Regions from separate parts of the Rhizobium sp. R339 genome, predicted to be linked through region 2. Evidence: riboswitches for the same ligand, from Rfam matches in the RefSeq annotation. Region 2 holds a riboswitch; the other holds the start of a gene.
What was found. A riboswitch is a leader RNA that binds a small molecule or an ion and turns the genes downstream of it on or off. The one in region 2 is predicted to bind S-adenosylmethionine.

Region 1 (14,769 bases), on a different contig from region 2:
GGCGCCGGAGCCCGCTCGCTTGTGATCGGCGCCGGGCCGATCGGGCTTGGGGCGGCGATCTTCTCGCGCATCGCAGGTCACGAGGTGACGCTGCTCGACACCAGCGCCGAGCGGCTGCAGATGGCAGCCGAACGCTTCGGCTTCACCTCAGGCATCGTCGCCAACGATAGAACGGCGGATGCCGTACGGGAGATAACCGGCGGCGACGGTTTCGACGTGGTTTTTGACGCGACGGGCTACGGCCCGTCGATGGAGAAGGCCTTTTCCTTCGTCGCCCATGGCGGTGCGCTGGTGCTGGTCAGCGTCGTCAAGGACGATATCCGCTTCTCCGACCCCGAATTCCATAAACGCGAAATGATGGTGATCGGCAGCCGCAATGCCACGCGCGCCGATTTCGAGCATGTGGCGGATTCGATCGCCAAAGGCCTCGTGCCGGTCGACCAACTCATCACCCACCGCACGACGCTCACCGATGCGCCGCGCGACCTCGCGCGCTGGGCGCATGAGAAGAACGGCCTGATCAAGGCGGTGATCAGGATTGGTGGTTAGGCGCATCCAAGAAGGTAGGAGCGGCTCTTCATCAGCAGACCGGCCGGTCGAATTGACGCCTGCGGCGCGTCGGGGAAAATAGAGCAGAAGCTTTAAGCGCTTCCACTCCTACCGGGCACAAAAAAACGGGCCGAGCGGCCCGTTTCTTATTTCTCGCTAATATCGCGCTTTCAGCTGACCCGCGCGGCGGCCCGGCGGCGTTCGTTGACCGGCTGGTAGGCGAGGCGCTGGTGGTAGCTGCAATAGGGCGAGTTGTCGGGGGATTCGCAGCCGCAGAAATGGAAGTCGTCCTTCAGCGGATCGCCGACCGGCCATTTGCAGGTGCGTTCGGTGAGTTCCGTCAGGCCGAGGCGGCGCGAGATCGGCACGACCACGTTGCCCTTCGGCACATATTCCATTTCCTCGACGGCTTCGACCTCGATCTCTTCCTTCAGCATCGTTGCGCCCTGCTGGCGGGTCACGGTGCGGGTGGTGATGCGCGAGGCATAGTTCGGCGCGCGGGGCGCCGAGGTGTTGCGCTTCGGCGTGCGCGCGGCGGTCGCCGTGCCGCCGGCCTTGGCGCGGCCGGGAAGGCTCAGCCGGTGCACCTTGCCGATAACCGCGTTTCGGCTCACGCCGCCAAGCTGCGCCGCGATCTGGCTGGCGCTCAGCCCTTCGGACCATAGCTTCTTGAGTTTCTCGACCCGCTCGTCTGTCCAGTTCATGCCCTGTCTCCACCTTTTGCGTTGGTGATGGCAGAATCCCTCACCGTTGTCCCGGAAGTCTCCGAAACAAGAAACGCCTGATCAATTTTGGTGACTAGTTCCGCCGCATGCAGTCTAGTAATTGAACTTTAACCTAGTGTGAGGCTGACTCCGTGACAAGAGTCGCGGGAATCCGGATGAATCGAATTTCAAGTTTTCCCCAACTTGCTGCCGTCGCGTGTCATTTCTGCAATAATGCCTGTTGAAGGCTGAAAATGCCGCTGTACAAGCGTGCTGCATACGCTAAGGGCGCAGTTTTGTTGACATTGCAGCGCGAAAAGGAAATAGTACCGCTCGCCGCCGCAAGGCGGCATTTTTGATTTTTCGGGCATTGTTTTCTTAGCCGGAGTTCGCTGCCCATAACTTTAGATCGGGAGACCGCGCCATGGCTGAAGCCGCGCCGCTTTATGACACCTATTCTCGTGCCCCGTTGCGGTTCGAGCGAGGCGAGGGCGTCTGGCTGATCACCGAAAGCGGCGAGCGGTATCTCGATTTCGGCGCCGGCGTGGCCGTCACGTCCGTCGGCCACAGCAATCCGCATGTGGTCGGCGCGCTGAAGGAGCAGGCCGACAAGGTCTGGCACCTCTCGAACATCTATGAGATCCCCGGCCAGGAGCGCCTGGCGAAACGCCTGACCGACATAACCTTCGCCGACAAGGTGTTCTTCACCAATTCGGGCGCGGAAGCGCTGGAATGCGCCATCAAGACGGCGCGCCGCTATCAGTTTTCCAAGGGTCATCCCGAGCGCTTCCACATCATCACCTTCGAAGGCGCCTTCCACGGGCGCACGATCGCGACGATCGCCGCCGGCGGCCAGGAGAAATATCTCGAAGGCTTCGGTCCGAAGGCGCCGGGTTTCGATCAGGTGGCCTTCGGCGACATCGACGCCGTCCGTGCCGCGGTCACCGATGCCACGGCCGCGATCCTCATTGAGCCGGTGCAGGGCGAGGGCGGTGTGCGCCCCGCCACCAACGAATTCATGAAGGCGCTTCGACAGCTCTGCGACGAAAAGGATCTGCTTCTGATCCTCGACGAGGTCCAAACCGGCGTCGGCCGCACAGGCAAGCTCTTCGCCCATGAATGGTCCGGCGTGACGCCCGATATCATGGCCGTTGCCAAGGGCATCGGCGGCGGCTTTCCGCTCGGCGCCTGCCTTGCGACGGCAGAAGCCGCCTCAGGCATGAAAGCCGGTACGCATGGCTCGACCTACGGCGGCAACCCGCTAGCCATGGCCGTCGGCAGCGCCGTGCTCGACGTCATTCTTGCCGATGGTTTTCTCCAGCAAGTGCGCGACGTCGCGCTGGTCTTCCGCCAGGGGCTGGCTTCGCTCAAGGATCGCTATCCCGATGTGATCGAGGATGTGCGCGGGGAGGGCCTTCTGCTCGGCATCAAGGCCGCCGTTCCCTCGGCCGAACTGCTGCAGGCGATCCGCGAGGCGCATCTGCTCGGCGTGCCGGCCGGCGATAACGTCATCCGCCTTATTCCCCCTCTCGTCGTCACCGCCGAGGAAGCCCGCGAGGGCCTCGTCCGCATCGAGCGCGCTGCCGAAAGCATTCGCGCCTCCAAGGTGAAAAAGACGGCTTGAACGAGGTAAAAACACGATATGGCTCCTAAGCATTTTCTCGACCTTTCGGCGGTCACATCCTCCGATCTCAGAACCATCATGAACGATGCGCTCGCTCGCAAGCAGGCCTTCAAGGCTGGCAAGGGCGACAAGCCGCTCGACGGCAAGATGCTGGCGATGATCTTCGAAAAGCCGTCGACGCGCACCCGCGTCTCCTTCGATGTCGGCATGCGCCAGCTCGGCGGCGAGACGCTGTTCCTTTCCGGCACCGAGATGCAGCTCGGCCGTGCCGAGACGATCGGCGATACCGCCAAGGTGCTGTCGCGTTATGTCGATGCGATCATGATCCGCACGACCGAGCATTCGCGCCTTCTAGAACTCGCCGAGCATGCGACCGTGCCTGTCATCAATGCGCTGACCGACGACACACATCCGTGCCAGATCATGGCCGATATCATGACCTTCGAAGAGCATCGCGGGCCCATCAAGGGCAAGACCATCGCGTGGACCGGCGACGGCAACAACGTGCTGCATTCGCTGGTCGAAGGGGCCGCGCGTTTCGGCTACCGCATGAACATGGCCGTGCCTCTTGGTTCGGAGCCCAAGGATCACTATCTGAACTGGGCCCGCAATGAGGGCGCCGAAATCATGCTCTGCCATGATGCCGACCGTGCGGTCGCCGGCGTCGATTGCGTGGTGACCGATACCTGGGTCTCCATGAATCAGGAACATCGGGCCCGGGGTCACAACGTCTTCCAGCCTTATCAGGTCAACGCGGCCTTGATGGCGAAGGCCGGCAGCGATGCATTGTTCATGCATTGCCTGCCCGCCCATCGCGGTGAGGAAGTGACGGATGACGTGATCGACGGCCCGCAATCCGTGGTCTTCGATGAGGCGGAAAACCGCCTTCATGCGCAGAAATCGATTCTAGCTTGGTGCCTGGGCGCGATCTGAACCATAATCGGACGTCGTGAGTCAAAGCTCGCGACCGCGCGAGCGCCGGGCACCTTGGCCGTCGCTCTGACAATGAGGAGTGAAAGCCATGGCAGAAGCTGCAGCCGTTCTAGGCCAGTTCGATTTCGCCGGCGATGACCATGTCGTCCCTTTTCAGGTGGAAGGCCTGGATGTGCGCGGGCGCGCCGTCCAGCTCGGCCCGATGCTCGATGCGATCCTCGAGCGTCATCATTATCCGGCGCCCGTTGCCCGGTTGCTCGCCGAAGTCGTCGTGCTGACGGTGCTGCTCGGCACCTCCTTGAAGTTCGAGGGCAAGTTCACGGTGCAGACCAAGGGTGACGGACCGGTCGATCTTCTCGTCGCCGATTTCTCGACGCCGGAAAATGTCCGCGCCTATGCCCGCTTCGATCAGGCGCTGCTCAACAAGGCTGTCGCGTCAGGCGAAACCGAGCCGGAGCAACTGCTCGGCAAGGGCGTGCTCGCCTTCACCATCGACCAGGGCAAGTTCGGCCAGCCTTATCAGGGCATCGTTGCGCTGGACGGCACCTCGCTCGAGGACATCGCCGGCGTCTATTTCCGCCAGTCGGAACAGATCCCGACGCGCGTGCGCCTTGCGGCGGCCGAGCTCTTCGATCGCGATGAAGCGGGCAAGCCGCGCCATCGCTGGCGGGCCGGCGGCCTTGTCGCCCAGTTCCTGCCAGAGGCGCCGGAGCGCATGCGCCAGCCGGATCTCCACGGCGGCGACGGCGACACCGGCGACCGCCCGCATGGAGAGGATGACGCCTGGGCCGAAGCGCGTTCGCTGGTCGAGACCATCGACGCCGACGAACTCACCGATCCCCACGTCGGGACCGAGCGGCTGCTGTTCCGCCTGTTCCACGAGCGCGGCGTGCGCGTCTATGAACCGCGGGCGGTCCTCGATCGCTGCAGCTGTTCGCGCGAAAAGATCGGTACCGTGCTGAAGGGCTTCAGCGCCGAGGAAATCGAAGCAAGCCAGGAAAACGGCGAGATCGCCGTTACCTGCGAATTCTGCTCGACCACCTATCGCTTCCAGCCGGCCGAGCTTCAGCCGGCGGAATAGTTTTCGGCGGCGCTCCGATAGCTACCCTCACTATAACCCTCTCCCCGCGCGGGGTGAGGGGACTCACCCGCCTGTGTTGCGCGTCGCTGTTACTTTGAAACGGAATCGAGTTCAGAAAACGCCTCAGTTGAGCACGCGCAATAGCCCCGGTGAATCCAGCGAGAAGGCGGGGATGTCGACATCGAACAGCTCGCCTTCATCAGTTTCCATCTGGTAATGGCCGAACATCAAGCCCGAGGGCGTGTCGAGCGGACAGCCGGAGGAATATTCGTAGGTGTCGCCGGGGCTGAGCCGCGGCTGCTCGCCGACGACGCCGGGGCCGGTCACTTCGTCCACCTGGCCGTTCTGGTCGGTGATGTTCCAATAGCGGTTGACCAGGCGAACGGCGACGCCGGAATTGTTGCTGATGACGATCCGGTAACCCCAGACATAGCGATCGTCTTCCGGATCGGATTGCTCCTCCAGATAGAACGGTTCGACTACGACTTCGATATCTCTTGTGAGGGCGCGATACATGCCTTGCACCATAGTCAAGATATGTTACCCGTATCTTATAAAGAGGCCCTGTCCGTCAAGAAACGGAACGTTGATCAGGGATGAAACAAGCATGATCGAAGGGTTTTCGATCGTTAAGCCTAATCGTCAGTGTTAATTTTACTTCCGAACGCCTGCGCTGGCGATCTTGTTCCCCCGGCCGAGCAGTAGCGAGGTCCGGCGAGGCCGAACCCAGGCGGGTCCGGCCGCTATTCTCGATCAGGCCGAAACCTTGGCCAGCGCCTTCGCGAAATCCTCGATCAGGTCGTCGGTATCCTCGATGCCTGCCGAAAGGCGGACCGTGCCTGCGGAAATACCGAGTTCGGCGCGCGCCTCCTCCGTCAGGTTCTTGTGCGTTGTTGTAGCCGGATGCGTGATCAAGCTCTTGCTGTCGCCGAGATTGTTGGAGATTTTGACGATCTCAAGCGCATTCTGCAGCGCGAAGGCCGCTTCTTTGCCGCCCTTCAGTTCGAAGCAGACGAGCGTTGAGCCACCCGACATCTGCTTGGCGATGATATCGGCCTGCGGATGGTCCTTGCGGCCGGGATAGATCACCTTGGCGACCTTGCCTTGCTCCACCAGGAAATCGGCAATCTTCGCCGCATTCTGGGTCTGCTGCTTGACGCGCAGCGGCAGCGTTTCGATGCCCTTCAGCAGCGTCCAGGCGTTAAACGGCGACATGGCCGGGCCGGTATGGCGGAAATAGTCGTGCAGGTTCTCGTCGATCCAGGCCTTGTCGGAAAGCACGACGCCGCCGAGGCACCGGCCCTGGCCGTCAATATGCTTGGTGGCGGAATAGACGACGATATGGGCGCCGAGTTCCAGCGGCTTCTGGAAGAGCGGCGTTGCAAAGACGTTGTCGACGACGACCTTGGCGCCGATCTGGTTGGCGAGCCTCGCGACGCCTGCGATGTCGATCACTTCAAGCGTCGGGTTGGTCGGGCTTTCCAGGAAGAAGACCTTGGTCTTCGGCGTGATCGCCTTTTCCCAGTTGGCGAGATCGCGGCCGTCGACGAGCGTGCAGTCGATGCCGTATTTCGGCGCCAATGTTTCCACCACCCAGCGGCAGGAGCCAAAGAGGGCGCGCGCCGCGACGATATGATCTCCCGCCTTCAGCTGGCAGAGGATGGCGGCGGTGACGGCGGCCATGCCGGAGGCGGTGGCGCGGGCGTCTTCGGCGCCTTCCAGTGCGCACATGCGCTTTTCGAACATGTCATTGGTCGGGCTGCCGTAGCGGGCATAGATAAAGCCGTCCGTCTCGCCCTTGAAGCGGGCTTCGGCCGCCTCGGACGTGTCGTAGACGAAGCCCTGCGTGAGATAGATCGCCTCGGACGTTTCGCCATATTGCGAACGCAGCGTGCCGCCATGGACGAGTTGGGTTGCCGGGCGCCAGGTCTTGCTCATGCCATCACCTTCACATAACAAAAAAACCGGCCGCAAAAGCAGACCGGTTTCATACCCGGTCTTTTTAGCCACTTGTTTAACGTGGCTGCAAGCCGACCGGCCAAATCACCACGGGATAATTCTGCAATACTGCTGTTAGCTGCTTGCGTCAATTCCCCGTATTTGGTTTTGTCTGCGGCAAATGATGGATGGGGCATGATGGCTCGCGAAACGGGAATTCTGGCTGACCGCGCAATCTCGGCGCTGTTCGAAACGGGGCGTCTTAACTCCGAGCGGGAGCTGGACCGCGATCAGATCCAGCCGGCAAGTCTCGACCTGCGCTTAGGAAGCAAGGCTTTTCGCGTGCGCGCCAGCTTCATGCCTGGCCCCTCGCATCTGGTCTCGGATAAGCTCGACCGCCTCAGCTTGCACGTGATCGACCTTTCCGAAGGTGCGGTGCTTGAAACCGGCTGCGTCTATATCGTGCCGCTGATGGAGAGCCTGGCGTTGCCGGCCGATATGTCGGCCTCGGCCAATCCGAAGAGCTCGACCGGAAGGCTCGACATCTTCACCCGCGTCATCACCGATTACGCCCAGGAGTTCGACAAGATCCCGGCTGGCTATTCCGGCCCGCTCTATCTCGAAATCAGCCCGCGCACCTTCCCGATCGTCGTGCGCCGCGGCTCGCGCCTGTCGCAGATCCGCTTCCGCGTCGGCCACTCCGTGCTCGGCGAGCCGGAACTTTTGAAGCTGCATGAAAGCGAGACGCTGGTTGCGAGCAAACAGCCGAACGTTTCCGGCGGCGGCATCGCGCTGTCGATCGATCTCAGCGGCGATAAGGACGGCCTGATCGGCTATCGCGGCAAGCATCACACCGCCGTCGTCGATGTCGACGAGAAAGATCAGCACGATATCTTCGATTTCTGGGAGCCGCTCTATAGCCGCGGCCGCAACGAGCTGATCCTCGATCCCGACGAGTTCTATATCCTCGTCTCGCGCGAGGCCGTGCATGTGCCGCCGGACTATGCCGCCGAGATGACCCCCTTCGACCCACTGGTCGGCGAATTCCGCGTCCACTACGCCGGCTTCTTCGATCCGGGCTTCGGCCATGCGCCGGCCGGCGGGCGCGGCAGCCGAGCCGTGCTCGAAGTGCGCAGCCACGAAGTGCCCTTCATCCTCGAAGACGGCCAGATCGTCGGCCGCCTCGTCTACGAGCACATGCAGGAAAAACCCGCCAGCCTCTACGGCTCCGGCCTCGGCTCCAACTATCAGGCCCAGGGCCTCAAGCTCTCCAAACACTTCCGCATCTGAGGCGCAGCATTCGGGCGACTTGACAGCGACGCCCATCTGTTGGAAATCTCAGGGTATCGCGGGTGTAGCTCAATGGTAGAGCAGCAGCTTCCCAAGCTGAATACGAGGGTTCGATTCCCTTCACCCGCTCCACCTTTGTTTTCAAGCGCTTAGTACCTGTTTAATCGTCGAATTTTCGTCCGGTTTTACAGGCAGTTTTACACCGGCGTTGATTTGGACGATCATTGCCCTCGTCGCTGCGGTGCTGTCTTCGTACCGGCGAATGATGCCTCGCACCTCATCCTCAGGCCATCCCATTGAAAGGGTACGGTTCAGAGCGATTTGTGTAAAAATTCAAGTTAACCTATTGAAAAAATGAATTTAGTCCGGCCTCCCAAGCTGAATACGAGGGTTCAATCCCCTAGTTTATCCGCTCCAGTTATTTCAATAACATAGATATGCAGCATATCGTGTCGGCCGCGGACCGGCGAGCGCGATCAATTAAGACCAGATTGGGTTTTGTTGACGAGCTGATCGTTCCGGAAAGTGGCTTCCAAATTCCCTGAATAGTTATGACCGCTCCATCTATACGTCTCCGTCTTGGCGCCTGTCGTCTCGCTGCTGCTCACTTTCTCGCCCGAGCAGCCTATTATGCTGACGGCGGATCCATAGGACATTCCGCTTCCCAAGTAGCCATAGGCTTTCATGGTTGCCACGCATGACGATCCCGCCATAGAGATGCCTGGAATGAGTGCGGAGACTGCACAGATTATCAATGCCTTGGCTATTTTCATTTCCTGCTCCCTCTTGTGGTGGAATTATTTAGTTGGCACACGGCATGCCTGCAATGGGAGGGAGCAACTCTTTTTGACCTAATCGTCGAATAACCAGATCGGCCTGTAGCGGCGATGCGCGATGACCAGGCTTCTGTCGGGCCGGATGATGTAAGTTTCCTCCACTTGCCGGCCGTATTGGTCGATGAAATCGTGCGGAAAGGCGGAGCCGGGCGGCGATTTGGTGAGCTTGGTGCGTGGCTGGCCGTTATAGGTGATGCTTCCCGGGATCGGCTCGAGGCCGGGGCCGCTGTAGTTGGCGGCGGCGGTGTTGCACCCGGCAAGGGCCAGAGTGCCGATGAGGCCGATGATTGCGGGTTTCATGTCCATCCCCCGATGAGCCGAACGATACGATCATACTCCCTATAAAGTTCCGCGCATCAAGCAAACGGCATGTCGCTCTCAACCTTTGGTGCTGCCTGAAAGCAAAGGGCGGCCGCAGCCGCCCCTCGACATGCCTGTATCGATCGGTTCAGAATTCCGTCCAGTCGGCATCCTTGCTGGATGATGCGCTGCTGCCTGCGCCGAAGGCGTTGGCGAGCTGTTGACCGAGTGTGCGGGCCGGCGAGGCGGTCGGGCGGGCCGTACCTTCCCTCGCGATGTGGATCGGCGCCTTGGCAGCCGGGCGCGCTACGGCGCGCGGGGCCGGAGCCGGCGGCCGGACCGAGGCGATCGGCGCGGCGGCGGCGAAGCCGCCGGTGCCGGTCAGCCGGAACTGGCCGAGCAAATTGTTGAGTGCGGCCGCTTCGGTGGCAAGGCTGTGGCTGGCGGCCGTCGATTGCTCGACCATCGCCGCATTCTGCTGCGTGCCCTGGTCCATCGTGTTGACGGCCGTGTTGATCTCCTGCAGGCCGATTGACTGTTCGCGCGAGGCTTCGGCGATCGCGTGGACGTGCTGGTTGATTTCCTGCACCTCGTGGACGATCGAATCGAGCGCCTTGCCGGTTTCGCCGACGAGCGAAACGCCGGTCTGCACCTGCGTGCCCGACGTGGTGATCAGGTCCTTGATTTCCTTTGCCGCCTTGGCCGAACGCTGGGCGAGTTCGCGCACTTCCTGGGCGACGACTGCAAAACCCTTGCCGGCTTCGCCGGCGCGCGCGGCTTCGACGCCGGCATTGAGGGCCAGCAGATTGGTCTGAAAGGCAATATCGTCGATGACGCCGATGATATTGCCGATCTCGGCCGAGGACTGCTCAATCTGCTGCATGGCGGAGACCGCCTTGCGGACGATCGCGCCGGATTTTTCGGCGCCGAGACGGGTGCGGGCGACGAGCTGGCTTGCCTCCTCGGCCCGTTTGGCGGCGTCGCGCACGGTCGTGGTGATCTCTTCGAGTGCTGCCGCCGTCTCTTCGACGGAGGCCGACTGCTGTTCCGTCCGCCTGGAAAGCTCGTCCGCGGAAGAACGGATTTCGTTGGCACCGGCGCCGATCGCCCGGGCATTGGCGCCGACTGTATGCATGGTCTCGTTGAGCTTCTCGACCGAATTGTTGAAATCCTCGCGCAGCGCATCGAGATGCGCGACGAAGGGTTCGTTGATATGCGAGGCGAGGTCGCCGGCGGCAAGGCGGCGCAGGCCATCGCCGAGTGCTGTGACCGCGCGTTCGAGTTCGGAGGCTTCGCGGGCCTTCTGCGCCTCGCGCTCGCGGCGCTCGCCGTCGCTGAGGCTGCGGTCGGCCGCGGCGCGCGCTTCGATCTCGGCGCGCTCGATCGCGTTGTCGCGGAAGACCGACACGGCCTTGGCCATCTGGCCGACCTCGTCGTGGCGGTCGAGGCCGCTGATGTCGCTGTCCGTATCGCCTTCGGCAAGCCGCGTCATGCGCTGGCGCAGTTCGGCCATCGGGCCGGCAATGCCGATCTGGGCGACAGCGACGCCGAGGCCGATCGCGGCGAGAACAGCAATGCCGATCGAAGCGAGGTAAAGGTTGATCCGTCTATTGACGGAAGCCGAGAGTGCGTCGCCGCCATCGTTGAGCATCGCCATCATCGCATCGTTGTTGGCGATCATCTTCGGCGTCAGCGCGTCGAGCTTGGCATTGATCAGGGCAACGTTTGCCTTGGCGCTGGCGCTGTCCTTGGCTTTGCTCTGTTCGATGATTTTGCCTGCCAGAGTTTCGATCTCGTCGATGCCGGCCTGGATTTCATCGATCGCCGGCTTGCGGCTGGGCACAAGCGCCACTGCCTGCTTCATCCGGTCCCGGGCCTGCGGCAGCTTGCTGGGTGTGGCGAGCGCGGTCTCGAACGCCGGGGTATCGGGCTTCATATCCGCAAGCAGGCTGACCTGAAGCACCGAGGCGACGACCGATGCGCTGGCGCGCGCGCTTTGCATCGAGGCGAGCGCCTCATGATCGATGAAGGCGCTGTAGGCCGTATCCGCACGGCGGAACTCGGCGATGACATAGATAAGTCCGGCCATGGCAACCAGTCCCAGCAGCGCCACGACCGATATGATCTTCGTGCGGATTTTCAGATGTTTCAGCATGGAAATATCACCCGATTGGCCGGGCCTGTTGCGCCCGGCGCTTGAAATCAATTGTTGCAAACAGAGCTGCTGACGCGCGCATCATGCGATCGGCTGGCGGGGTCCGATGACGTCGCGATAAATAAAGGCGCTATTCTTTAATTCCGCCCTAACGCCGGGGTGGGGGATGCCCATAATTTCTGGGGCTGAACAGTTATCCACCGGTATGTTGCGGCGGCAGCCGGATGAGCCGCCAATGCGGCACGATCCCGCCCATGCATATTCCCCGCCAGCCGTGACTCTGGTACATCTCGGCGATGCTTCGCGCTTAACCCGAGACCGGATCACGATGATGCAATCCAAGCTGTCGTCCCTGATTTTGAAGGGATTTTTTGTGGTCGGGCTGTTTCTCGGAGCGCTGTTTTCGAGTTTTACGGCATCCGCTCAGCAAGCGGCACCATCGCTGCCGCTGCTCTTCGATGCGCGTGAACGCCTGGCCAGGCCGGATCTTTCCTCGCTGGTCCGCCTGCGCTTCCTGACATCGGTCGATTTTCCGCCCTTCAATTTCACCGATCAGAACGGCAAGCTCTCCGGCTTCGATGTCGATCTCGCCCGCGAAATCTGCGCCGAGCTGGAGATTTCGGACAAGTGCCAGATCCAGGCGGTCCCCTTCGCCGATCTCAAGGATGCGCTCGCCGCCTCGCAAGGCGATGCCGTCATCGCCGGTCTTGCCGTGACGCCGGAACTGCGCCGGAAATTCCTTTTCTCAAGACCCTATCTGATGCTGCCGGCCCGTTTCGTGCGTAATCTCGCAGCGCCGCTGGATGGAAAGACGGCGGCCGCGCTTTCTGGCCATCCGGTCGGCGTCGTCAAAGGCACGGTGCACGAAGCGATGCTGGCCGCCTTCTTCCCGGCGATCAAAGTGCAAGCCTTCGACAACAGGGAGGCTCTGCTTGCGGCTCTGAGGGATCGCAAGGTCGACGCCGCTTTCGCCGACGCCTTGCAGCTTTCCTTCTGGGTCTCGTCGCCCGCCTCGGCCAAATGCTGCGCGCTCTTCGACGGCCCGTATCTCTCCGAACATTTCCTCGGCGAGGGCATGACCATCATGCTGCGGCAAAAGGACAGCGTGCTGACATCGGCCATCGATCATGCGCTCGGCGCGCTGTCGCGCAACGGCCGTTTGCAGGAAATCTATCTGCGCTATTTTCCTTATGGGCTTTATTGAAGCGCCGGGGAAAGACTCTAGCCCTTGCGGAAGCGGGCAATGGCGCTGCGTTCGATCGCGGCGCAAGTGAGCTTGTCGAGGCCGAGCCGGTCGCGCAGCAGGCTGAGCAGCCGGAGTTCCTCGGCTTTGACCGAGAGATCGGCGGAGGCCACTTCGACGGCGAGCGCATAGGCCGTGTCGTAGAGCTTTGCCGGCAGGGTATCGCGCACCGTTTCGAGAACGACGTCGAGACCCTCCGGGCCGGCAAGAAGCGAGGCGCAGTCGCGCGCGATCGAAATCAGCTTATCGTCATCGAAATCCTTGAAAACCGGCAGGAAGCCAATCAGTTGGCCGATCCTCGTCATCTCCCTGTCGTTCATCGTGCTGTCGACGGCGGATGCCATCACCATCACGTAAATCAGGGCATCATGGGCGGAAAGCGGCTTGTTCATCTCTGATTCCTTTTTCGATCTGCCCAGATTAGGAAGTGGCGGCGGCCATTACAAGGGATCGCCCCCTACGAGACAAAGCCAATCCCTGTCGCGGCGTATCGGTTATTTGCGGCGCGGATCGCCGCCATATATGCCTCGCCCCGCCTGCCTGGCTGTCTCGGAGATGGCCGCGAGAGGCGAACCCGCCGCTACTTCCGCCCAGCCGTTTTCGGCAAGCCACGAGCCGAGATCCTGGGTGCCGAGCCGGCAGGCCGCCGTGATCGTTCCCTTCCATTCGGCCCGATCGAGATCGCAGTTGATGCTGCGGTTGCGCAGCAACTGGCGTAGCGCCGTCTTCGCCATCATGCCGCAGGGCCATTGCCGGCCTGCCGGCCCGCATATCCTGTCGGCCGGTGTCGCGACGATGCCGGCAAGCTGAAGCCTGCGCTCGCCGAAGGAAAGATCGCCGGCATTTTCGACCATCGGCCTCGGCAGCTCGATCGCCTTTTTCGCAGCGGGACTCGCCGTTTCGCTGACGGCAGGCGCCGCTTGTTGCGCGAGGTCGGCGGGTGTGGGCGCCTTGCCATCGGGCGCTGCCGCAGCGGGCGGAGCCGCCGGTTCTGCGGAACGGGCGATCATCTCGGCACGTTCGTCCGATATCCTCGCCGTGGGTTTGGCTGTCTCAGGGGCAACACCCGGCGCTGCTGCGGCCGTCTCCTCTGCGGGCGTGCTTTCTTCTCCTGATGGGCCGCCGCGAAGCCTTGCTTCGCCTGCCATCAGCAGGCCGGCTACCACCGCCATCCCTGTGAAACCTGTGAAGACGGCAGCAGGGCGCATGGAATATCTTCCTACTGACTGGCCCAGATGATGCGGGCGATCCAATCGACATCGGAAAGATCGAGGGTGCGGTTGGGGTGTTCGGGATTGAGCGACATCAGCTCGATCGACCGCGGGCTCTGGCGCAGCAGCACCTTGGCCATCACCTCACCCTCGCGTGTACGCACCACGACGCGGTCGTTGCGGCGCACCTGCGCGCCCGGTTCGACGATCAGCACGTCGCCGTCGCGGTAGAGCGGCATCATGCTCTCGCCCTGCACCTCTAGCGCATAAACGCCGGCCTTTTGCGATGGCGCCGCCGGAAATTCGACTACGTCCCAGCCCTGGCCGGCCGGAAAACCGCCGTCGTCGAAGAAGCCGCCTGCACCCGCCTGCGCGAAGCCCAGCAGCGGAATGGAGCTGCCCTGCGGCTGAAACGCTGCTTCCGGCAATCCGGAAGGGCTGCCGCCCGGCCGCATGAAGGCAAGAAACTGCTCCATACTCGCCCCTGTCGCCTCGAGCACCTTGGCGATCGATTCGGTCGAGGGCCAGCGCAACCGCCCGTCGGCGGATAGCCGTTTCGATTTGTTGAAGGAGGTCGGGTCGAGCCCGGCGCGCCGGGCAAGACCGGATGGTGTCAGGTCGTGCCGTTCGGCAAGCCTGTCAATCGCTCCCCAGATCTGCTCATGTGACAGCATATGCGCCCGATCCCGTGCGGCTCATCCAATGCCGCGCTTCAACCGAGCGGAATATTAACCGACCGTATCGCCCGAGTAAAGACGAGAAAGGAATAAAATCCTGTAAGCTGAGCGCTGCGCTCAGGCGACCATCGCCATGTTGATCTTGCCGAGCTGGATGACGGCCTGTGTCCGGCTGTCGACATCGAGCTTCAGGAGAATCGCCGAGACATGCGCCTTGATCGTCGCCTC
Region 2 (14,769 bases):
GTCGCTGTTTTGCCGGTTTGCCGCATGTTCGGACCGGCCGTGGCAAGGGGAATTCAACAGGTGCCTACCCCTGATCTCGCGCTGCACAAACGGCCGATACAAGTCGTTGCTGTAGCTGATTTACGCATCGGTTGCATAGCGAGACTCTGTTTAAATGTGGCGGCGTTGCATTTTGGCAATGCCTCAGAGGTTGAAGCTCTCTTCGCTCGGATGAAATTATGGCGAAAGTTCCATCACTAGGATGAGATTCGTCGGCGGCGCGGAAAAAGAACGGGCCGATTGAAGCAACCGGCCCGGCGAAGGCAATCTCGCGGGAATTTTACAACTGAGGATGGATGCGGTGAATGCCGAACCTCTTCCGATGAAGCATTCCGGCGATTCGGCTATTCCGCAGCTTCCGCGGCCGGCGTTTGCGCCGCCGTCTTGCCGGCGCGAGGCAGCTGCACCGGCTTCAATAGGATTGCGGCGACGAGACCGGTGAGGGCGATGGCGCAGGAAGTCATGAAGAGCGGCGAGAAGGCGGCGGCATAGAGATCGGCGACGGCCTGGCGGCTGGCCTCGGGAAGGGAGGCCATCATCTTCGGCGTCAGCTGCTCGATGTCAGCGACGCCGGGAATGGAGATGCCGACCTTGCCAAGCCCGGAGGCGATGATGGCGCCATAGATGGAAATGGCGATCGAGGCGCCTCCCATGCGCGACAGCGTTACCGCGCCGGTCGCGGCGCCGACGTCGCGGGCGGGTGCGGCATTCTGCACGCCGATGACGGGAACCTGCTGTGCAAGACCGATGCCGATGCCATGCAGCATCATGATGGCGCCGATCAAGGCGATCGGCGTTCCCGCGTGGACCTGCGACATCAGGGCGAAGGCAATGGCGCTGCAGGAGAGGCTTGCGATGGCGAAGGGCTTGTAGCGCCCGGTCGTCGAGATGATGCGTCCCGCGGACAGCGATCCACAGACGAGGCCGCCGGTCAGCAGAATGAAGAGAAGGCCGGCGGCGGAGGGTGAAAGGCCGGTCGTGGTCTGCAGGAAGAGCGCGAGATAGTTGACCATGCCGATGGCGATGGCGCCGCCCATGACCGAGATCACCAGGAGCAGGCTGAAGGTCGAATTGCGAAAGAGCTGCAGGGGCACGATCGGCTCCAGCGCGCGGCGCTCGACGAGGACCCAGGCGACGGCGCAGACGGCGCCGAAGGCGACGATGCCGATACTCTGCGGCGAGATCAACGCGCCGAACAATTCGCTGCTGTCGGTCGCGAGCACGATGCTCGTCGTGGTGAGCGCGAGCAGGAGCGCGCCGGCATAATCGATCTTGGGGCGGCGATGCGGCTTTCGGTAGGGCAGCATGAAGGCGAGGCCGGTGAGCACGATGAAGCCGATCGGCACGTTGACCAGGAAGATCGAGCGCCAGCCGAAGAGATCGCTCATCGTGCCGCCGAGCACCGGGCCGATCGCGCCCGACGCCATCAGCACGAGGCTGGAATAGCTTTGATAGCGCGCCCGCTCCCGCGGCTCGAAAAGGTCCGCGTTGACGGAGAAGATCGAGACCATGATGCCGCCGCCGCCAAGGCCCTGCAGCACGCGCGCGGCGATCAGCGTGTTCATCGAGACCGCAAGGCCGCAGACCGCCGAGCCGACCGTGAAGATCGCGATCGCCGTCATCATCACATATTTGCGGCCGAAGAGATCGCCGAGCTTGCCGTAGAGCGGCATGACGGCGCTGAGCGACAGGAGATAGGCCGAACCGATCCAGCCGAAGCGCTCGAGATGGCCGAATTCGCCGACAATGGTCGGCAGCGCCGTGGAAACGATCTGATTATCAAGCGTCGCCATGAACATGGCCGTCATCAGGAAGAAGAAGAGGATGAGCCGGCGACGGGGATCCGTCACGAGCGGCGCAGGCGCGAGTTGCATGTCCATGGGGATGACATTCCGGTTTGAGATGTCTTTATATGCTATTAGCATATAATTGTCAATGGCACATGAATGACACCAGCATATTCATTTTCCGAGTCCGCTCTGTTATGGTCCTATGATGAATGAAGCGATGACGAAGAACCTGTCGAAAAGCCCGGCCGATCCGGACGGCGAAAACGTGCCGCGCATCGGCCGGAGCATGGCGCGCATGCGGCTGATGACCGGACGGCGGCTGATCGGACGGCTGGCGATCCAGAGTGCGGCGCCGGGCCTGGAGCTTTCGCATCTTGATGTGCTCGATGCTGTGCGCAGGGCGCAGCCGGCCGGTGAGGTCACGGTCGGCGTGATCGCGGAGATCCTGCGCATCGATCCGTCACGGGCAAGCCGGGTGGTGGCCGAGATGGTCGGGCGCAACGTGCTGCGCCGCGAGGCCTCGCAGGCCGACGCGCGGCGGATCGTCGTCGTCATCACGCCGGCCGGCCAGGACCTGCTTGCCGCGATCCTCGCGCAGAAATTGGCGATCATCTCCGAAATCGTCTCCGACTGGCCGCAGGAGGATGTCGAACGCTTCGCAGCCCTTTTTGAAAGCTTCATCGGCGGTTACGAGGCGGTCTTCCTGTCGCGCGACAAGGATACGCCGGGCTGAGGCAAGACCGCCGATCCATCGGCCCCTTCCCCTCGACCCCCCGTTTGCGCTAAGGGCAATGCCCATGAGCCAATCCACTTTCACCATTCTGCTCGGCGGCGAACTCAGCCTGACGGAGCGCCTGCGCCATGTCGTCGCCGGCAGCCGTTTCATCGCCGCCGACGGCGGCATGCGGCATGCGGCGGCGCTCGGTGTCACGCCGGAGCTCTGGGTCGGCGATTTCGATTCGACGCCGCCCGATCTGGACGACGCATTTCCCCACGTACCGAAACAGCCTTATCCCACGGCAAAGGCGGCGACGGACGGCGAAATCGCGGTGTCGGAGGCGATCGCGCGGGGCGCCCGGCGTCTTGTCCTCGTCGGCGCGCTCGGCGGCGAACGCTCCGACCATGCGCTTCAGCATCTGCTGTCGGCCGTCAGTCTCGCCGAAGAGGGTTTCGACGTGCTGCTGACCTCCGGCAGGGAAGAGGCGGTGCCGCTGCTTGCCGGCACGATCGAACTGGACCTTCCCAAGGGCAGCCTGTTTTCCGTTCCCGGTTTCAGTGAGCTGAAGGGGCTTTCCATCGAAAATGCGCGTTATCCGCTGACAGATTTTCATCTGCCTTTCGGCTCGTCGCGCACCATTTCCAATGTCGCGGAAGGCAAGGTTCGCTTCACGCTCGGCAGCGGCCGGGCGATCGTGCTTGCCCGACCCTATGATCTTTCCGGAGTCTGATTTTTGGCCCCTCCCATTCTGAAACTCGACGATATCTTCCTGAGCTTCGGCGGCGCGCCGCTGCTGGCGGGCGCTTCCCTGCAGGTCGAGCCCGGCGACAAGATCTGTCTCGTCGGGCGGAACGGCTCGGGCAAATCGACACTGCTGAAGATCGCCGCCAGCCTCGTCGAGGCGCAGTCCGGCGAGGTTTTCCGCCATCCCTCCTCGACGGTGCGTTATCTCGAACAGGCGCCGGATTTTGCCGGCTTCAGCACGGTTCAGGCCTATGCCGAAGCCGGGCTTGGGCCGGGGGATGATCCCTATCGTGTCACCTATCTTCTGTCCCATCTCGGACTGACCGGCGAGGAAGATCCGAAAAACCTTTCGGGCGGCGAATCGCGCCGGGCAGCCCTTGCCCGCGTGCTGGCGCCGGAACCGGACATTCTCCTGCTCGACGAGCCGACCAACCATCTCGACCTTCCCACAATCGAATGGCTGGAAGGCGAGCTGCAGAAGACGCGCAGCGCCCTGGTGCTGATCTCGCACGACCGGCGTTTCCTCGAAAAGGTCTCGACGGCAACCGTCTGGCTCGACCGCGGCGCCTCGCGCCGGCTCGACAGAGGTTTTGCGCATTTCGAGGCCTGGCGCGACCAGGTGCTGGAAGCCGAGGAGCTGGAGCAGCACAAGCTCGGCAAGGCGATCGAGCGCGAGGAGCATTGGCTGCGCTACGGCGTCACGGCGCGGCGCAAGCGCAATATGCGCCGCCTCGGCGAGCTGCAGACGATGCGTTCGCAATATCGCGGCCACAAGGGGCCGCAGGGCATCGTGCAGGCGACGGCTTCGGACGCGCAGGAATCCGGCAAGCTGGTCATCGAGGCCGACAAGATCACCAAGAGCTTCGGCGACCGCGCGATCGTTACGCCCTTCTCGATCCGGGTGCATCGCGGCGATTGCATCGGCCTGGTCGGGCCGAACGGCGCCGGCAAGACGACCCTCCTGAAAATGTTGACGGGGCAGCTTTCTCCCGACAGCGGCGCGGTGAAGCTCGGCACCAATCTGGAGATCGCCACGCTCGACCAGAAGCGCGAGGATCTCGATCCCGAGGATACGCTCGCCAATTACCTGACCGACGGGCGCGGCGAAAACCTGCTCGTCAACGGCGAGCAGCGCCACGTCACCGGCTACATGAAGGAATTCCTGTTCCAGCCGGAACAGGCGCGCACGCCGATCAAGAGCCTCTCCGGCGGCGAGCGCGCCCGGTTGATGCTGGCGCGCATTCTCTCGCGTCCGGCAAACCTGCTGATCCTCGACGAACCGACCAACGATCTCGACATCGAGACGCTTGACCTCCTGCAGGAAATCGTCGCCGGTTTTCCCGGCACCGTCATCCTCGTCAGCCACGACCGCGATTTCCTCGACCGCACCGTGACGTCGACGATCGCGCCGGCCGTGCCGGATGCGCCCGACGGCCGGTGGATCGAATATGCCGGCGGCTACACCGACATGCTGGCGCAGCGCAAGGGCGCGCTCGAAGAGCGCAGGAAGGCCGAGAAGGCGGCGGAGAAGCCGAAGACGCAGGAGGCAGCACCATCCGGCGGCGGCTCGAAGAGCAAGCTTTCCTTCAAGCAGAAATTCGCGCTGGAAAACCTGCCCAAGGAGATGGCCAAGGCCGAGGCCGAGATCGCCAAGCGCGAACAGGTGATGGCCGATCCCAACCTCTTCACCCGCGACCCCGCCGCCTTCAACCGGCTGGCCGCCGAGATGGAGAAGCTGCGTGCCGGTCTCACGAAGATGGAAGAGGAATGGCTGGAGCTCGAAATGCTGCGGGAGGAGCTGGAGGGCTGAGCCTTCCCAGTTTCGACGGCTCACCTTTCCTTGATTCGCCTGTGTATCGCCGTGCGGCATAAGGTGCCGTCCGGCAGCCGGGGACATGCCGATCGCAATGGCGACCAAGGAAGGTCATATGTCTCGCAAGCCCCATTCCCATTTTTACAGAACACTTGCCGCCGGCGGCTTCGCCGCGCTCGCCCTATCGCAGGCTGCTTACTCGCAGGATGGCGAGCGCATTCGCCTTCGCGGCGCAATCGAAAGCCTCAGCGGCGATAAGCTTGTCGTCAAGACGCGCGACGGTAGCGATGCGACGATTGCGCTAAAAGCCGGCTGGAAGGTCAGCGGCGTCAAGCAGGCTTCGGTCGAGGATATCAAGCCCGGCGATTTCGTCGGCGTGGCCTCGCTTCCGAAGGGCAGCGGCCCGGATGGGGCGATCGAAGTGCTGATCTTTCCGGCGTCGATGAAGGGGACCGGCGAGGGCAACCGTCCCTGGGATGCTCAGCCGAACAGCCAGATGACCAACGCGACCGTCAGCAATGCTGTCAAATCCGTCGATGGCCACACGATCACGCTGACCTATCAGGGCAAGGAAAAGACCATCACCATCGCCGACGCCACGCCGATCGTCACCCTGGCGCCCGCGACCAAGGATGATCTGAAGGCCGGCGCCGGCGTCATCGTCACCGGCGAGAAGGCGGCGGATGGCAGCATTTCAGCCAGCCAGGTCGCCGTCGGCCTCAACGGCATCACGCCGCCGATGTGACGGGCTGTTCTAAAGCGCCGGCGCGGGAACGGCCGCGGTGCCCGCACTGGCGCTGGCGCCGGTCTGGACGACGGGCGGCGCTTCGGATTTTGCCGGCAGGGCTTGCAGATGCAGGACGCGGGGCTGCAGGGCCTCGAGATAGGTTTCCGAACGGCCGATATAGATCATGCCGGTCTCAGGCATGGAGGTCAGCACGCTGCACATGGTTTCCTGCCATTCCGGCTCCATGCCCTCCAGCACTTCGTCGAAGACGATCCAGCGCGGGCGCACGAGAAGCAGCCGGGCAAAGCCGATCGCCTTCTGTTCGTCGCCGTCGAGCAGCTTGTCCCAGCGGGCGCGGGTGTCGAGCCTTGCGATCAGCGAGTGCAGGCCGGCCTTTTCCAGAGCCGCCTCGACGGCCGCTTTCTCATAGGCATCGGGGCTTTCCGGGAAGGCCAGCGCTTCGCGCAGCGTTCCCCCGGGGACATAGGCGATCTGCGGAACCAACAGCATGTCATCGGCCGGCGGCAGGCCCATCGTGCCGCTGCCGCATGGCCACAGGCCGGCCATCGCCTGGAACAGCAGCTTGCGATTGACGCTGTGGTCGCCGTTGATCATGATTTTTTCGCCTGATTTGATCACGACATCGGTTTCGCGCAGGCGGAAGCCGCCGCATTCCTCGATGTCTTCGCCCACCTTCGCGTTGATGACCACATTTTTCAGGGTCAGCGTGTCGGGCGCGGTGTTCTCATAGGCGATGCTGTCCTTCACATCGAAGTCCTCGTCCATGTCGAGCAAGGCCTGGCGGAAATCGGTGACGCGCATCAGCGTGGCGCGCCACTCGGCGATCGGGCCGAAATTGGCGACGTACCAGCGCAGCGCCGTGTTGACCTGGTTGAAGGCGCCGACGGACATCATCAGCTGGCCGAGAGTGAGGCCGCCGGAGAAATAGGCGGGGGCGGCGACGATGATCGGGATGACGATCACCAACCAGCCGTAGCCGGCCGAGACCCAGGTGAGATTGGTATTGGCCATGGCGAGCCGCTTGACGACCCTCAGCACCGAACTGATGTCGGTATTGATGCGCCGGCGCTCGTTCTCCTCGCCGCGGGCGACGGTGATCGCCGGCATGTTTTCGTTGGCATGCATCAGCGTGAAGCGAAGCTCGGCCTCTTTCGAGAAGCGGTCGGCATTGAGCTTCACCAGCTTGCGGCCGACGACCTGGCTCAGCACCGAAGCGGAGGCGGCGTAGAAGATCGCCGCCCAGACCATGTAGCCCGGAATGGAGAAACTGTGGCCGCTGATATGGAAGATAAAGCCGCTCGACAGCTCCCAGAGCACGCCGATGAAGCTCACCAGAAGAATGGTCGATTGCAGCAAGCCGAGCACGAGGCCTGTCGTGCTTTCGGCGAGATTGCGGGAATCCTCATGCAAGCGCTGGTCCGGATTAACGCCGATCAGGCCGCTGGAGGCGAGCCGCAGCGCCCGCTTCCGCTTCAGCCACTGGTCGACGAGATCGCGCGACAGGCCCTCGCGCATATAGAGCGCGGTCATCTGGTTCAGCCAGGCCTGCAGCACGTTGAGCAGCAGCAGCGTGCCGGCAATCATCGCGAAGATTTCGAGCTGGTGGAAGAATTCGCCGAGGTCGCGGCGCTCGAGCGAATCGTAGAATGGGGCGTTCCATTCGTTGAGAATCACCTGGCCATAGGCGGTCGCCAGGATGACGAGGATCAGCACGGTCGCCAGAAACAGCACCTTGCCACGCACTTCAGAATTCCAGAATGCTGAGAACATCACTCCGAGGCGATATGTCAGGCTGAAATCATACCCTACCCCATCCTGCCTTCGGATGCCCGGCCTCCCCTTGCTTTTATCTGCCATCACGCTTTTCCAACACCGCCCATACCCCTCATTATTAACATGGTGGCGTTACCGGTCTATCAACAGATTCTATCAGTCATTAAACTGTGATGATGCTTGCACGGGCCGCTCGCCCATGCATTCGGCAGTTGATTCGTCGCCCGACTGGGGCTAATTAGACACTCCGTGGTGATTTGGCCGGCCGGCTTGCAGCCACGTTAAAAAATTCGCTAAAGGGCCGCGTGCGGACCGGTAGCGATTTTTTGTCGCCGCCGGTTTTTTGTTTTTGATCGAGTGACCGCAATGCCCATCAAGATCCCCGATACGCTGCCTGCCTTCGAAACCCTGGTTCAAGAGGGTGTTCGGGTGATGACCGAGACGATGGCGATCCGTCAGGATATAAGACCGCTGCAGATCGGGCTGCTCAACCTGATGCCGAACAAGATCAAGACCGAAGTGCAGATGGCGCGGCTCGTCGGCGCTTCGCCGCTGCAGGTGGAACTGTCGCTCATCCGCATCGGCGGGCACAAGGCGAAGAATACCTCCGAAGATCACCTGCTTGCCTTCTACCAGACCTGGGAAGAGGTAAAGCAGCGTAAATTCGACGGTTTCATCATCACCGGCGCGCCGATCGAGCTTCTGCCCTATGAGGACGTCACCTATTGGAAAGAGATGCAGGAGATTCTCGACTGGACGGAAACCAACGTCCATTCGACGATGAACGTCTGCTGGGGCGCGATGGCGGCGATCTATCACTTCCACGGCGTTCCGAAGTACGAGCTCAAGGAGAAGGCCTTCGGCGTCTATCGTCACCGGAACCTGAAGCCCTCCTCGATCTATCTCAACGGTTTCTCCGACAATTTCGAAGTGCCGGTGTCACGCTGGACCGAGGTGCGCCGCGCCGATATCGAGAAATCGGACAGCCTGGAGATCCTGATGGAATCCAGCGAGATGGGCGTCTGCCTTGTACACGAAAAGCGAGGCCGGCGGCTCTACATGTTCAACCACGTCGAATATGATTCCACCTCGCTCTCCGACGAGTATTTCCGCGACGTCAATGCCGGCGTGCCGATCAAGATGCCGCACAATTACTTCCCGCATAACGATCCCGCCCTTCCGCCGCAGAACCGCTGGCGCAGCCATGCGCATCTCCTGTTCGGCAACTGGATCAACGAGATCTATCAGACGACGCCCTATGACGTCGAAGAGATCGGCATGGACCTCTGAGCGGCGTTTCTTTCTGATCTGCCCGGTTGCGGTTTGGAGCAAATGCGGGCAGGTTCCCCTCCGAACCCTATAGCCGCGCGTCTTCATCGGACGTGCATAGAATGGACAGTCGATCATGTCGGATAAGTTGGAGCGGGAAGTTTTCGGGCAAACGAAGGCGGGCGAGACCGTCCACCGTGTCGTCATCAAGGGCGGCGGGCTGACGGCCAAGATCATCACCTGGGGCGCGGTGATCCAGGATCTGCGCCTCGAAGGACATGATGCGCCGCTGCAGCTCGGTTTCGAGGATTTCGACAGCTATCCCGTCCATTCGGCCTATTTCGGCGCGACGCCCGGCCGCTGCGCCAACCGCGTCGGCGGCGGCAGGTTCACGCTCGACGGCAAGGATTATCAACTCGAGCCGAACGAAAACGGCGTCACCCACCTGCATGGCGGCAGCGACAATATCGCCAAGCGTAACTGGACGATCGTCGAGCACGACGTCGACCGCCTGGTGATGAAGATCGTCGATCCCGACGGCCGCGCCGGCTATCCCGGCAATTGCACCATCCAGGCAACGTTCTGGGTGCATGGCAACGGCGAATTGTCGATCACCTATGAATCGACCAGCGATCAGCCGACGCTCGCCAATGTCTGCCAGCACGCCTATTTCAATCTCGACGGCCGCGATGACGCGCTCGGCCATGACATCATGATCGCAGCCGATCACTATCTGCCGACCGACGAGAAGCAGGTGCCGACCGGCGAGATCCGTTCCGTCGCTGGCACGGAGTTCGATTTCCGCGAAATGGCGCCGATGAAGCGTTTCGTCGGCAGCGAGCAGGCGCTGTACGACCATAATTTCTGCCTGTCGCGCGAACGCACCGCCAAGCGTAGCGTCGTGCTTGCCCGCAGCCTCTATTCCGGCGTGTCGCTTGAGGTGCGCAGCACCGAGCCGGGCGTGCAGTTCTATGCCGGCTTCAAGCTCAACACAGGGGCTCCCGGCCTCGGCGGGCGCAAATACGGCCCGTTCGCCGGCTTCTGCCTGGAGACGCAGGTCTGGCCGGATGCCATCAATCACGAGGGTTTCCCGAATGCGGTCCTGCGCCCGGGCGAGGTGCTGCGCCAGGAGACGGATTATATCTTCACCAAGAGCTGAGCGTCCTCGGGACGCACGGCTGTCAAATTTCACCGCTATGAACCCTCTCCGGCCCGGAGAGGGTTTTTTCTTGTCAGCAGGCGATTTGGTCTTGTCGATTGGTTCTAAATAGGTTCTATTGTATCTCCATGGATAGAACCAGTCTGATAGCGGAATTGAGCAGACGCGGGCTGCGCGACGAAGCTCTGACCGGCCCGCTCTACAAGCGGCTGGCGCAGGCGCTGACCAGCCTCATTCAGGAAGGCCTGCTGAAGCCCGGCACGGCGCTGCCGGGCGAGCGTGATCTCGCCGAGGCCCTGAAGCTCGGCCGCGTCACCGTGCGCACCGCCTATCGCGATCTCATGGCATCAGGCGCACTGGAATCGCGCCACGGAAGCGGTACTTTCGTATCGAGCAAGGTGGAGCGCATGGAACAGTCGCTCTGGCGGCTCTCCTCCTTCTCCGCCGACATGCGCTCGCGCGGGCGTCTGCCGGCCGCACGGATATTGTCGCGGGAGGTCAACACGCCGTCGCCGGAGGAATCCTTCCTGCTCGGCCTCGGCAGCGACGAGCCGGTTCTGAGGCTCGGCCGACTGCGCCTCGCCGACGGACTGCCGCTGGCGATCGAGCGGGCCGTGGTGCCGGTCAAGTTCCTCGGCGGCGATGCCGGCGGCGAAGGATCGCTCTACGATGCGCTGGCGGCGAACGGCCATCGGCCGGTGCGCGCGCTGCAGCGCCTGACCGCCGTGACGCTCGATGCGTCCTACGCCGCGATGCTGAACGTCAAGGCTGGCGCGCCGGCGCTCCTGATCGAACGTGTTTCGCGCCTGGAAGATCAGCGCGTCGTCGAATACACCCGCTCGCATTATCGCGGTGATGCCTATGATTTCGTTGCGGAATTGAGAATTGGAGATGAACCATGAGTGAAAACCAGTCGCTGATGCTGCAGGAAGCCGGCCAATCGCCGGAGGTGGTGGCAACGCTTCTCGAAAAGGAAAAGCCGGTCTTTGCCGAGATCGCCCGGCTGTTTTCGTCGACCCGCCCGAGCGTGGTGACGACGGCGGCGCGCGGTTCCTCGGACCATGCCGCCACCTTCTTCAAATATCTCTTCGAAATCAGCTGCGGCGTTCCGGTCGCATCGGTCGGCCCGTCGATCGCTTCCGTCTATGGCGCTGCCCTCCAGCTGAAGGGCGGCGTGCATTTCACCGTTTCGCAGTCGGGTGCGAGCCCCGACATCGTGGCGCTGCAGGAGGCGGCGAAGAAGGGCGGGGCGACGACGATCGCCGTCGTCAACGTCACCGACAGCCCGCTCGCCAAGCAGGCGGATATCGTTCTCGGCCTCAATGCCGGCGCGGAAAAGAGCGTCGCGGCGACGAAATCCTTCATCGCCTCCGTCGCCGCCCTTTCCGGCGTGACGGCTGCGATCGGCGGTGCGTCCGGCCTGCAGGCCGCGCTCGCCAAGCTGCCGGAGGCGCTTTCGGCAACCGCCGGGATCGATACGACAGCGGCCGAGGAGGTGCTCTTCAACGCGACCTCGCTCTATACGGCCGGCCGCGGCCCGGCCTTCGCGATTGCGCTCGAAGCGGCGCTGAAGGCCAAGGAAACCTCCGGCCTGCATGCCGAAGCCTTCTCGCTGGCGGAATTGATGCATGGCCCGATGCGTCTGGTGCAGCCGGGCTTTCCGATCGTCGCCTTCGCGCCTGATGATGCGGCCTTCGACAATAACGGCAAGGCGCTGGAGCGGCTGCAGAAACTCGGCGCCACTACCGTCGGCTTCTCGGCCCAGCCGCTTTCCGGCATCAATCTGCGCGTGCCGACGACAGGCAACGGCCTCCTCGATCCGCTGGTATCGTTGCTCGTCTACTACCGGCTGATCGAGTCGGTGACGCGCCGCAAGGGCTTTGATCCCGACCGGCCTGCCAACCTGCTCAAGGTGACGGAGACGGTCTGATGATCCGCAAGATCTTCATCGGCGCCCGCATCTTCGACGGCGAACGCTTTCATGACGATAAGGCGCTCGTTGTTGCGGACGGCCGCGTCGAAGCAATCGTTGCAGGCAACGATCTGCCTGCCGGCGAGACGGTGACGCTTGCGGGCGGCATCCTATCGGCCGGCTTCATCGATGCGCAGGTCAATGGCGGCGGCGGACGCATGCTCAACGACGAACCATCAGCTGCCTCGATGGACATTATCGCCGGCGGGCACCGGCCCTATGGCACGACATCGCTGCTGCCGACACTGATTACCGATACATCGGAGGCATCGGCTGCCGCGATCGAGGCGGCGAAAGAGGCCGTCAAAGCCAATCGCGGCGTCGCCGGGCTGCATCTGGAAGGCCCGCATCTGGCGCCGGCGCGCAAAGGCGCGCATCTGGCCGAATTGATGCGGCCGGTCGAAGACCGCGACGTTAAAGCCTTCATTCAGGCGCGCGAAGCGATCGGCACGCTGCTCGTCACTATTGCCGCCGAACAGGTGACCGTTGCCCAGGTGCGCGCGCTTGCAGAAGCCGGCGTCACCGTCAGCATCGGCCATTCCGATTGTTCGAGCGAGGCGGCAGAGGAACGTTTCGACGCCGGGGCGCGGGGCGTCACGCATCTCTTTAATGCGATGAGCCAGATAGGGCATCGCGCCCCCGGCCTCGTCGGTGCGGCGATCGACCATCCCTCAACCTGGTGCGGGATCATCGCCGACGGCCATCACGTCGATCCCAAGGCCTTGCGCACGGCGCTGCGGGCGAAGCGCGGCGAAGGCAAGCTGTTCTTCGTCACCGATGCGATGTCGCTCGTCGGCTCGGAAAAGGATTCGTTCACGCTGAACGGCCGCACCGTCCGGCGCGAAAGGGGCGGTTTCTGCTCGAAGCTGGTGCTTTCCGACGGCACGCTCGCCGGCTCCGACGTCGATATGATTTCGGCGATCCGCTACGGCGTCACCTATCTCGACCTTACGCTCGCCGAGGCTCTACGCATGGCGACCCTCTATCCCGCGCGCTTGCTGAGGCTTGCCGATCGCGGCCAGCTTTCGCCGGGCGCGCGCGCCGATCTCGTCCATCTCACCGATACCCTGACCGTTACCGCCACCTGGCTTGCCGGCGAGGCGGCCTGACATCAAGAGCGGTTCCGCTTTCAACGAAGCGCAGAACCGCTCTAACCTTTTGCTTTTACGCAATTCCGGACGGAAAACCGCTTCGCACTTTTCCGGGGATTGCTTTGGGAGACCTGGGATGACTGCGATCACGGATGCCTATTTCTCCAATCTGATCGGCCGGCTGGAGACGCTGAAGCAAGCACTTGCCGAGCCGATGGCGCAGGCGGCGGCGGTGATCCTCGATGCCGCCCGCGGCGACAAGCGCGTCTATGTCTTCGGCACCGGCCATTCGCATATGCTGGCGGAAGAGGTGCACTATCGCGCCGGCGGGCTTGCCTTCACCGTGCCGGTGCTCGTCGGATCGGCGATGCTGCACGAAGGAGCGGTCATCAGCTCGGTCTATGAGCGGACCCAGGGCCTGGTGCGGCCGATGCTGGAGCGATACGGCATGCAGCCGGGCGACGTCATCATCATTGCCTCCAATTCGGGCGTGAACGCCGCACCGATCGAGGCCGCGGACTACGCGCATGAAATCGGCGCGAAAGTGATCGCCATCACCTCGATCGCCTATTCGACAGCGATCGCCAATGGCCGCCGGCGGCTCGCCGAGGTCGCCGATATCGTGCTCGACAACGGACTGCCGCCGGGTGATGCCGTTGTCGATCTCGAAGGCACCGGGCTTCGGGTCGGACCGGTCTCGACGGCGGTCGGGGTGACGGTTATCAACGCGATCTTCGCCGAAGTTGCCTCGGAGCTTTCCAAGTCAGGCGATGCGCCTGTTTATCTCAGCGCCAACATGCCGGGTGCCGCCGAGATCAACCAGAAGCTCGTCAAGAAATACCGGCCGCGCAACCCGCATCTCTGAGTCGGATAAAAGGTATGCCGCTCGCAAGCATGGTTCATGACGCGATCAAGCGGCGAGAATGGAGCTGACCATGCGGGCAGTCCGCGGTGCCAGCGTCAAACCGATATGCCCGTGTCCAAAAGCAAACACGACGTCCCTTCCTCCTTTTGAAGGCCGGATAACGGGAACGGAATCGGGCATGGAAGGGCGGAAGCCCATCCAGCTCCGGCTTGGTTCACCGAGTGTTGGGAAAATCCTGCGCGTATTTGCGAGCAACACTTCGAGGCGCCTTGGGTTCGAAGGCGCGGCGATGCCTCCGAGCTCCACGGTGCCGGCCACGCGCAGGCGGCCACGCATCGGGCAAAAGTAAAATCCATGATGCGTCGGGCATACCGGTCGTTCCACCGGCAGCGTTTCCATATCGAACTCGAGATGATAACCCCGCTCGGTATCCAGCAGAACCCGCTCTCCGAGCTGCAGAGCCAGCCCGCGGGAATGTGCGCCGGCAGCGATGACGGCCGCTCGGGTATGAATGCTGTGGGCTGAAGCCGTCATCCTCACTCCATTCCGCTCACGCGAAATGGTCGTCACGGCGTCTCGGACGAACTCGACGCCCGCTTGTCTGGCAGCGGCTTCCATCACGCTCATGACCTCGCCGGGATCGGTGAAGTTTATCGCTTTCGGAAAGAAAAGCCCCCCGCCATGGACTTGCGGCAGCTGAGGTTCCAGGCTTTGCACCTCGTCGGGGGTGAGGAGCTGCTGCGCTACCCCGTAGTTTCGGCGAAGCTCGACATCCGAAGCGGCTGCCT

Region 1: linked by a shared signal. The riboswitch ahead of ATY76_RS21575 (O-succinylhomoserine sulfhydrylase) and the one ahead of metA (homoserine O-succinyltransferase) in region 2 are both predicted to bind S-adenosylmethionine.

What each region holds. Positions count from the first base shown of each region.
Region 1 covers NZ_LOKV01000023.1:461,703-476,471, forward strand. Annotated here, with positions in the region: gene ATY76_RS21545 (zinc-binding alcohol dehydrogenase family protein) at 1-549, shown strand, start outside; gene ATY76_RS21550 (GcrA family cell cycle regulator) at 720-1,253, opposite strand; gene ATY76_RS21555 (aspartate aminotransferase family protein) at 1,678-2,877, shown strand; gene argF (ornithine carbamoyltransferase) at 2,896-3,810, shown strand; gene ATY76_RS21565 (Hsp33 family molecular chaperone) at 3,899-4,891, shown strand; gene apaG (Co2+/Mg2+ efflux protein ApaG) at 5,015-5,407, opposite strand; gene ATY76_RS21575 (O-succinylhomoserine sulfhydrylase) at 5,645-6,829, opposite strand; SAM riboswitch at 6,873-6,951, opposite strand; gene ATY76_RS21580 (2'-deoxycytidine 5'-triphosphate deaminase) at 7,025-8,119, shown strand; tRNA gene ATY76_RS21585 (tRNA-Gly) at 8,178-8,251, shown strand; gene ATY76_RS21590 (hypothetical protein) at 8,596-8,892, opposite strand; gene ATY76_RS21595 (hypothetical protein) at 8,971-9,255, opposite strand; gene ATY76_RS21600 (HAMP domain-containing methyl-accepting chemotaxis protein) at 9,404-11,410, opposite strand; gene ATY76_RS21605 (transporter substrate-binding domain-containing protein) at 11,739-12,614, shown strand; gene ATY76_RS21610 (tellurite resistance TerB family protein) at 12,632-13,045, opposite strand; gene ATY76_RS21615 (thermonuclease family protein) at 13,148-13,861, opposite strand; gene ATY76_RS21620 (helix-turn-helix transcriptional regulator) at 13,873-14,538, opposite strand; gene ATY76_RS21625 (response regulator transcription factor) at 14,659-14,769, opposite strand, start outside.
Region 2 covers NZ_LOKV01000025.1:118,105-132,873, forward strand. Annotated here, with positions in the region: gene ATY76_RS25555 (MDR family MFS transporter) at 384-1,919, opposite strand; gene ATY76_RS25560 (MarR family winged helix-turn-helix transcriptional regulator) at 2,032-2,562, shown strand; gene ATY76_RS25565 (thiamine diphosphokinase) at 2,621-3,277, shown strand; gene ATY76_RS25570 (ABC-F family ATP-binding cassette domain-containing protein) at 3,281-5,101, shown strand; gene ATY76_RS25575 (DUF5666 domain-containing protein) at 5,220-5,849, shown strand; gene ATY76_RS25580 (ABC transporter ATP-binding protein/permease) at 5,859-7,709, opposite strand; SAM riboswitch at 7,865-7,942, shown strand; gene metA (homoserine O-succinyltransferase) at 7,992-8,915, shown strand; gene ATY76_RS25590 (aldose epimerase family protein) at 9,031-10,053, shown strand; gene ATY76_RS25595 (GntR family transcriptional regulator) at 10,182-10,955, shown strand; gene ATY76_RS25600 (SIS domain-containing protein) at 10,952-11,983, shown strand; gene nagA (N-acetylglucosamine-6-phosphate deacetylase) at 11,983-13,134, shown strand; gene ATY76_RS25610 (SIS domain-containing protein) at 13,253-13,981, shown strand; gene ATY76_RS25615 (FAD-dependent oxidoreductase) at 14,027-14,769, opposite strand, start outside.